DNA from 2 places in the Rhodobacter sp. JA431 genome. Region 2 is predicted to be linked to the other one. Evidence: riboswitches for the same ligand, from Rfam matches in the RefSeq annotation. Region 2 holds a riboswitch; the other holds the start of a gene.
The links. A riboswitch is a leader RNA that binds a small molecule or an ion and turns the genes downstream of it on or off. The one in region 2 is predicted to bind cobalamin.
Positions count from the first base shown of each region.

Region 1 (4,410 bases), on a different contig from region 2:
CGCCAGCACCAGATCGGGGCGGTCCAGATAGATCTCTTCCGCCTTGCCGTGGTTCACCTTGTAGCCCTGCGCCAGCTCGGCCAGCACCGAAACAGAGGGATCGCGCGCCAGCATCGTGACCGAGCGCAATTGCCCCGGCGCAGCCAAAAGCATCGCCAATTGATCGGTGCACAGGTTGATGGAGACCACGCGCGCAGGCGCAGGCTCTGCCCAAGCGGGAACACTGGCGGCGAGCCCCGCCGCCAGCATCAAAGCCAAACTAGAACTGCGCACGGAAACCCACATACACCGCCCGATCCGAGGCGCCATAGCCGCTAATCGTTTGATATTCTTCGTCGAAGAGGTTTTCGATATGCAGGTAAGCCTGTTTCCCGGCGCCAAAGTCATAGCGGACGCCTGCGTTGGCGACGGTGTAATTGGCCAGCGTTCCGGGCCGGTCGATCACCCGTTCGACCGTAAGAAGCCCGGTCCAATCCGGCGTCAGCGCCATTTCGGCACTCAGGTTCAGATCATGGCGCGCAACGCCCGCCCAAGCATTGGCCGCCATGCCTGTGCCCGCGCTTTGGATATAGGTGTAATTGCCCTTGAGCGTGAGCCGCTCCGTCACCGCCGCCTCGGCCTCAAGCTCTAGTCCGCTGCGCCGGGTGGTGCCGGGCACTTGCGCATAGCAACCAAAAGCCTGCCCGCAAGAGGTCGCGGCATAGTCAAACCCAATCAGGTTTTTTGCCTCAAGCCAAAACGCCGTCGCGCGCAGGCTGGCCGCCTCTCCCCAGCGTTTTTCGACCCCAAGCTCGGCGCTGGTGCTTTTTTCAACCGCCATCGCCGCATCGCCATAGGGGCCGTAAAGCTCATAAAGCGAGGGCGCGCGGAAGCCATTGCCAAGCGAAGCCCGCAACAGCAGATCTTCTTGCAGTCGATAAACACCAGAGAGCCGCGCCGAGGTGAAACCGCCATAAGTTTCATGGTCGTCATGGCGCAGCGTGGCCGAAAGGTCCGCCCGGTCGCTCACCGCCCAGTTCAACTCAGAAAACACGCCCAAAGTGGTGACGCTGCCCTCGCCTTCCACCGACTCCCGCTTGCGATCCGCCCCAAAGATCACCCGTGCAGAGGCGCCGAGATCGGCCGCCCCCGTGTAAGACAGTTTCACCCGTTTGCCGTCAAAATCCGAAGGGGCTGTTGCCCCGTAAGAATAGCTTTGCCGGTCTGATCGGTAATAGCTCGCCTCGATCTTATGGTCGAAAGCGCCTGCGGTGATTTCGGTAAAAGCGCGCAACCCGGTGGCGCGGCGGTCGGTGTAATCTTGGCCGATATTGGCTGCGGTATCGCCCGACCAGACATCATTCTCGCCCCGGCTGTCTTCAAAAAAGCCATTGAGCCCCACCGTCACCGCATCGGTCACCTGATATTGCCCAAAGAAGCCAATCCGGTTCGCACGGAAGCCATCGGGCTCAAAATTCCCGTCGTTTTCCTCCTTGGCGGAAAAGCCGTTTGAAGACAGATGCGACAGCGTAACCGAAACCTCACCCCGTTCGGTTTTGGCCGCATAGGCATAGCTGATCTTTTGCGTGGCATAGCTGCCGTATTCCACCGCAAAGCGCTGCGCAGTGCCAAGCTCTTGCGCGCGGAAGCTTGTCAGGTTGATCACGCCGCCGACCGCGTTTGACCCGTAAAGCGCCGATTGCGCGCCGGTTAGCACTTCGACCCGGTCAATCCCTGCCACCCCCAAAGTGCCAAAGTCAAAATCGCCCTTGCCCGCGGCGGGATCACCCATCTCGATCCCATCCAGCAAAACAGGCACATATTGCGCCGGCGCGCCGCGCAAAGTGATGGTCGAAGCCGTTCCCGCCGGGCCGTTGGATTTGAAGCTGAGCCCCGGCATTTGCGCCAGCGCTGCACCAAGTCGCGTGTAAGGCGCCGTGGCCAAATCTTCGCCCGTTGCCACATGCACCGTGCTGCCCGAACGGTCCGGGTCGGTCGCCTCCAAATTGGCGCGCACCAAAATATCATCAAGCATCATAAAGTCTTGCGCCACCGCAAGCCCCGGCAAGCTTAGGCAGGTGGATACGCAAAGAAAGCGCCGAAGCGCTGGATAGAACGTCATAGACCATTCCCCCCGGGCCCCCAACGGCCCGACATGACAAGCGCAGGCCAAGGGCCTGCAATGCGAATGCTGCGGGGAAAAAACCCGCAGACGGCGACATGTCACCACTGCGGATCAAGCCGCTTCCATGGCACGCCCCGCGCCCGGAAAGGGTGATCGCTCAAGCAGGTCTCCTGGCTCACGGGTCGTCGCTTCATCGGCCTTCCCGGGGCATTGCCCAGTGGCATGTCGATGTCGCTCACCGCTCACAGTTGCGGGGGCAGCCACGGCTTCGGCTTGGGGCCGTTCCGTGTTCCCTTTTCATCCGGCTCCCACCGGAACTTGAACGCACACAAGGGATAATAATTTACCGTTTCAGTCAAGCGTTCACGGCTGCGACAGATTCTCCGCGCCGCGGTCATAGGCGAGCCAGATCAGACGGGCGAGGTCTTGGTCGATCACCCCGGTTTCTGTGGCGGCCTCTTGCTCCGCTGCCAGCCGTTCAAGCGTAGGGGCCGTTAGCCCATGCGCCTGCACAATCGCGCGGAAAAGCGCGTTGTCTTTGAAAACGCCACGGGCCGGAAAGCCCACAGCCTCATCTTCTCCCAGCACTTTGGGAAGACGATCGCGCAAAGCGGGCATGCCTGCGGGGCCACCCGCCAAGATATTCAGCACCGTTTCCAGCGGCAGGCCGGCGCGGCGCGCAAGCGGCATCATATCGGCAAGGCCCGCCCAATAGGCTTGCAACATCCCGTTATTGATCACTTTCATCACCAGCCCCGCGCCCAAAGGCCCGGTGTGGAAGATGCGCGCGGAAAGCGGCGTCAGCACCGCGCGCGCGGACTCGGCATCCGCCTCTGTGCCGCCAATGAAAATGCCGCAATTGCCCGCGCGCACCAGTTCCGGCCCGCCCGAAATTGGCGCATCCACCGCGCGCGCACCTTTGGCCGCCAGCGCAGCGGCGCGGGCCTGCAACACTTGCGGGTTCGCGGTGCTCGTGTCGATGATCAACCGCCCCTCCAGCGGCACATCAAGCAAAGCATCCAGCACCGCGCCCACGGCGGCATCGTCATAAAGGCTCAGCACCAAAACCGTGCTTTGCGCCACCAGATCGGCCAAGGTCGCGGCAAAGGGCACGCCCTCCACCGCGCGGCCACTGCGGGTCCAGCCACAAACCGTGCCGCCCTGCCCCGCCAACCGTTCGGCAATGGCTGCGCCCATCCGGCCCAGCCCGATCACACCAATCTTGTCCATCCTGCCCTCCATCGCTTCGATGCAGTGTGGCGCATGCGGGCGGCTGCGCCACACGACAGGGTGCCGCAGATCACGCGCCGAAGGTGCGCTCCAACACGCCAAGCCAGTTTTCATGGGCGATTTTGGCGATCAGTTCTTCGCCATAGCCATGTTCGCGCATTGCGCCAATCAGCCCTTGCAGCCCCGCCACATCGCCCAGAACCTCGGCCACATCGGCCCCATCAAAATCGGAGCCAAGGCCCACATGATCCTCGCCCAGCCGTTCGAGCAGGTAATCAAGGTGGCGCAAGGTGGGTACCCAGCCGCGATCCGCCGCCTTCAACCCATCTTCATTGAGGAAGTTGACCGCGTAATTCACCCCAACCATGCCGCGGCTTTCACGGATCATCTTCAACTGCCGATCGGTCAAGTTGCGCGACGAGGGGCAGATTGCATGGGCATTGGAATGGGTGGCGACCAGCGGCGCATCAGAAAGCCGCGCCACATCGTCAAAGCCTTTTTCGTTGAGATGGCTTAAATCCACCAAAACTTTGAGCGCATTGCATTCTTTGACAAGCCGCTTGCCTGCCTCCGTCAGCCCCGGCCCAGTATCGGGCGAGGAGGGGAAGCAAAACGGCACGCCGTGACCAAAGATCGTGGGCCGCGACCAGACCGGGCCGAGCGAGCGCAGCCCCATCGCATGGAAACTGTGCAGCGCATCAAGGTCTTCATCAATCGCCTCGGCCCCTTCCATATGCATCAGGCCCGCAATGACCCCCTCGGCCATCGCGGCGCGAATCTCCCCCGACGTGTGGCACAGCCGGAACGCGCCCTTCGCGGCGCGCTCCATCCACAAAAGATGCCCCGCCGCCGCAAAAGCCACCGGAAGACCGCCTTCAAAATCAATCAAATCGGGCAGCGGCAGCGCATAGGGCGGGTTGTCCATCTGCGTCATGACCTCCGCAAAATCATGCGAAACGGGGGACGGCACATAGATCGCAAAAAAGCCCCCCGCAAAACCGCCCGCCTGCATCCGCGGCAGGTCCAGATGCCCTTTCCCCTCCCCCGTCAGCCAAATTTCTTCACGCTTTTCGGGC
Region 1 covers NZ_OBMP01000003.1:365,891-370,300, reverse strand. The annotation lists gene CRO18_RS08625 (ABC transporter substrate-binding protein) at 1-285, opposite strand, end outside; gene CRO18_RS08620 (TonB-dependent siderophore receptor) at 260-2,101, opposite strand; cobalamin riboswitch at 2,247-2,441, opposite strand; gene CRO18_RS08615 (NAD(P)-dependent oxidoreductase) at 2,468-3,334, opposite strand; gene CRO18_RS08610 (dipeptidase) at 3,405-4,410, opposite strand, start outside.
Region 1: it holds a riboswitch for cobalamin, as region 2 does, so the genes downstream of both, CRO18_RS08620 (TonB-dependent siderophore receptor) here and CRO18_RS05590 (energy-coupling factor ABC transporter permease) in region 2, are expected to answer to the same signal.

Region 2 (4,410 bases):
GATTATGACCGCCGCTACCGCCCGGTTGGGACCGAGCCGCGCTTCCCGGAGGGCACGGAATGAGCGGTTACGTCTCTTTTGTGTCCTCTGGCCCCGGCGATCCGGAACTGCTGACGTTGAAGGCGGCTGACCGGCTTGCCAAGGCGGATGTGGTGCTTTTCGATGACCTGTCTGCCGGGCCGATCTTGGGCCATGCGCGCGAAGGCGCGGAACTGATCGCTGTTGGCAAACGCGCGGGGCGGCCCTCGCCCAAGCAAGACCATGTGAGCCGTTTGCTCGTCGATCATGCGCTGACCGGGCAAAAGGTTGTGCGGCTGAAATCGGGTGACTCTGGCCTTTTTGGGCGGCTGGAAGAGGAACTGGTCGCGCTGCAAGAGGCGGGTATCTCTTATGAAATCATCCCCGGTGTGCCTTCGGCCTGTGCGGCGGCGGCGGCGGCGGGGATGCCGCTCACGCGCCGCCTCACCGCGCGGCGGGTGCAATTTGTGACCGGCGCCGATGTGACGGGGGATCTGCCCGAAACGCTCAATTGGGCGGCTTTGGCCGACCCGGCGGCGACCACGGTTGTCTTTATGGGCAAGCGCACCTTCCCAAAGCTCGCGGCAGATTTGGTCGCGCATGGGCTTTCGCCGGACACGCCCACGCTTTTGGCCGAAGCCGTGGGGCACCCCGAACAAAGCCTGCACCGCTCCACCATCGCCAAGCTTGCGGCGGAGCTGGCCGAGGCACGCTCAAACCACCCCGCGCTGATCCTTTACGGCCCGCTTTACGACCCGGAGGGCTAAGATGATCGAGCTTACGCTGATTGGCATCGGCACCGGCAATCCGGCCCATGTCACGCTGCAAGCGATTGCCGCGATGAATGCCGCCGATCTGATCTTGATCCCGCTTAAAGGGGCCGACAAATCCGACCTTGCGGGCCTGCGCCGCGCGATTTGTGCCACCCATATCACCAACCTCGCCACCAAAGTGGTGGAGTTCGACCTGCCCGTGCGCGATGCAGCAAACCCGTCTTACCGCAAAGGCGTGGATGATTGGCATGATGCGATTGCGGAGGCGTGGCTTGTCCAGATCACCGCGCAATGCCCTGATCTAAATGGCAAAGTCGCGCTTTTGGTTTGGGGGGACCCGGCGCTTTATGACAGCACCTTGCGCATCGCCGCGCGGCTGGAAAAACGCATCGCGCTGACCACCAAGGTCATTCCCGGCATTACTGCGATTCAGGCGCTTTGTGCAGCTCATGCGATCCCGCTGAATGACATTGGCGCGCCCTTTGTCATCACCACCGGGCGGCAAATCCGCGACCACGGCTGGCCCGCTGCCGCCGATACGGTTGTGGTGATGCTCGATGGCGAATGTTCGTTCCAAAGCCTTGATCCGCAGGGCATTTCGATCTGGTGGGGCGGCTGTGTCGCGATGCCCGAAGAGGTGCTGGTGGCGGGGCCTTTGGCCGAGGTGACGGAGCAAATTCTGGCCACCCGCGCGGCCCTGCGTGCAACCCACGGTTGGGTCATGGATATTTACCTGATGCGCCGCAGCCTTTGACGCAGGCGCAAGGGTTGACAGTTTGGTGACAGGGGGGATACTTCCCCCGATGGTTCCCAACGGGATGGGATTAATAGGGAACACGGTGAGGATTACCCATCAGGGGCCAAATCCGTGACTGCCCCCGCAACTGTGAGCGGCGAGACCCGGTCGTATGCCACTGACTGCCCTGTCCACGGGGAGCACCAGTCGGGAAGGTGACCGGTTCCGTGACCCGCAAGTCAGGAGACCTGCCATCGCTCGAGCGTCGCAAGCCTTCCCGGGGCGGGGTGCCCCCGGCCTTCGAAAAGCGGCGCGTCTGAAGTGGAAGGACGTTTTACATGCATATTATGGAGGGGTATCTCCCCGCTTCCCATGCCATTGGATGGTATGCGGTTTCCGCCCCGTTTTTTGTCGCGGGGGCGTTGAAAATTCGCAAAATCGTGGCCGAGCGGCCTGAGGCGCGGATGACGCTGGCTGCCTCTGGCGCTTTTGCCTTTGTGCTTTCGGCGCTGAAAATCCCCTCGGTGACGGGCTCGTGTTCGCACCCAACCGGCACCGGGCTTGGCGCGATTATCTTTGGCCCCTCGGTGATGGCGGTTTTGGGTGTGATTGTGCTGTTGTTCCAAGCGCTTCTTTTGGCGCATGGCGGGCTGACCACGCTGGGTGCCAATGCGTTTTCGATGGCGATTGTCGGCCCTTGGGTTGCTTGGGGGATTTGGAAGCTGGGCCGGGGCGTGGGCCTCTCGGTCGCTTTCAGCGTCTTCTTCGCGGCGATGCTGGGCGATTTGGCCACCTATGTCACCACCGCGCTGCAGCTGGCGTTGGCCTATCCGGACCCGGTCTCTGGCTTTATCGGGGCGGCCGTGAAATTCGGCTCGATCTTTGCCTTCACGCAAGTGCCGCTCGCCATTGTCGAAGGCTTGCTGACCGTGATCGTGATGGATGCGCTGGCGGGCAAAGTGCCCGATGATCAAAAGCTGCGCATCTTGGCCGGGGAGGCGCGCTGATGGGCAAGAACCGGACCTTGTGGCTGTTGTTGGCCGTTGTCGTTTTGGCGGTTGTGCCGCTTTTGATGGGCGGCGAATTTGGCGGGGCCGATGGGGCTGCTGCTGAATTGATTGAGGCAGAAAACCCCGGTTTCGTGCCTTGGGCGAACCCGCTTTGGGAACCGCCCAGCGGCGAAATCGAAAGCCTGCTTTTCGCCCTGCAAGCGGCGATTGGCGCGTTTGTCATTGGCTATGTCGTTGGCCGTCGGCATGAACGCGCCAAAACCACGCAAAAGCCGGAAGGGCGCGCCGTCAGCGACGCCGCGTGAAGAACGGAAACAGCCTGAATGTCGATTGCCTCTCTTGACCGGATCGCCTCTACGGGGCGCTGGCGCAACCGCCCCTTGGCAGAGAAGGCACTGATCGGCCTTGGCTTTTTGATCTTGGCGGTGACCTTGCCCCCGTGGCCGGGGGCCGTTTTCGTGACGGCGGCGATGCTCGCCGTCACCTTTGGGCTGGCACGGGTGTCGTTTAAGCTTTGGCTCGCCATTGCCGCGCTGCCCTTGGGCTTTTTGATCCCCGGATCGCTTGTTCTTTTGGTGCAACTTGGCCCCGAGGGCATTGGCCTTGCGCCGGAGGGCGCGCAAGAGGCCGTGCTTTTGGTACTGCGCGCGCTGGCCGCCACCACCTGCTTGATTTTCCTTGCCACCACCACGCCCGCCGCCGATCTTGTCGCCGGGTTGCGCCGGGTCGGCCTGCCGTCTGAAATCGTTGAAATTGCGCTTTTGATGTATCGCTTCGTCTTCATTCTCGCCGAAGAGGCCGCCGTCATGACCGTGGCGCAACGCGCCCGTTTGGGCCATTCCACCCGCGCGCGCTGGCTGCGCTCCACCGGCCAAGTGATCGCCGCCCTTTTGCCGCGCGCGATGGCACGGGCGCGGCGGCTTGAGGTCGGGCTGGCCGCGCGCGGCTGGCAAGGGGAGATGCGGGTGCTAAGCGACCGCGCGAGCGCCTCTTGGGCGAGCTTGGGCGCGATCTTGGCCGCGCAAGCCGCTGTTGCCATGTTGGGGATGCTGCTGTGACCGCCATCCTGTCTGCCGAGGCTTTGCGCTACGCCTTTCCGGGCGATGTGACGGCGCTGGATGGGCTGAGCCTCTCTGTCGCGGCGGGCGAAAGCCTCGCGATTTTGGGCCCGAATGGTGCTGGCAAATCCACGCTGTTGCTGCACCTTAACGGCAGTTTGCGCCCGCAAAGCGGGCAGGTGCTGTTGGGGGGCGCTCCGGTCGGCTATTCCCGCAAGGCGCTCACCGAATGGCGTCGCCGCGTCGCGCTTGTGTTGCAAGATGCCGATGATCAGCTTTTCGCCGCGACGGTGTTTGAAGATGTCTCCTTCGGCCCGCTGAACCTTGGGCTGAGCGCGGCGGAGGCCCGCGCGCGGGTTGAAGAAGCGCTTGAAATGCTGTCGATCTCTGATCTGCGCGACCGACCCACGCATATGCTTTCGGGCGGGCAAAAACGGCGCGTGGCGATTGCGGGTGCGGTGGCGATGCGCCCCGAAGTGCTTTTGCTGGATGAACCCACGGCGGGGCTTGATGAGGCGGGCTCGGCGCAGCTGATCGCGCTGTTGCAAGGGCTGATGGCGCGCGGCATGACGCTTGTGTTTTCCACCCATGACGTGGAGCTGGCCTGTGCTTTGGCGAGCCGGGTCGCGCTTTTCCGTGCGGGCCAAGTGGTGGGGCAGGGCGTGGCCAGTGATATTTTGAGCGACCGTGCAGCACTCACCCAAGTGGGGCTTGCCCCGCCGCTTTTGTATGACCTCGCCCTGCGCGCGCGGGATTTGGGGCTGCTCGATCCAACCGCCGCGCTTCCCCGCACCCGCGCGGCGTTTGAGGCGCTG
Region 2 covers NZ_OBMP01000002.1:392,206-396,615, reverse strand. The annotation lists gene cobM (precorrin-4 C(11)-methyltransferase) at 1-63, shown strand, start outside; gene cobA (uroporphyrinogen-III C-methyltransferase) at 60-785, shown strand; gene cobF (precorrin-6A synthase (deacetylating)) at 787-1,545, shown strand; cobalamin riboswitch at 1,579-1,798, shown strand; gene CRO18_RS05590 (energy-coupling factor ABC transporter permease) at 1,866-2,534, shown strand; gene CRO18_RS05585 (energy-coupling factor ABC transporter substrate-binding protein) at 2,534-2,842, shown strand; gene cbiQ (cobalt ECF transporter T component CbiQ) at 2,861-3,595, shown strand; gene CRO18_RS05575 (energy-coupling factor ABC transporter ATP-binding protein) at 3,592-4,410, shown strand, end outside.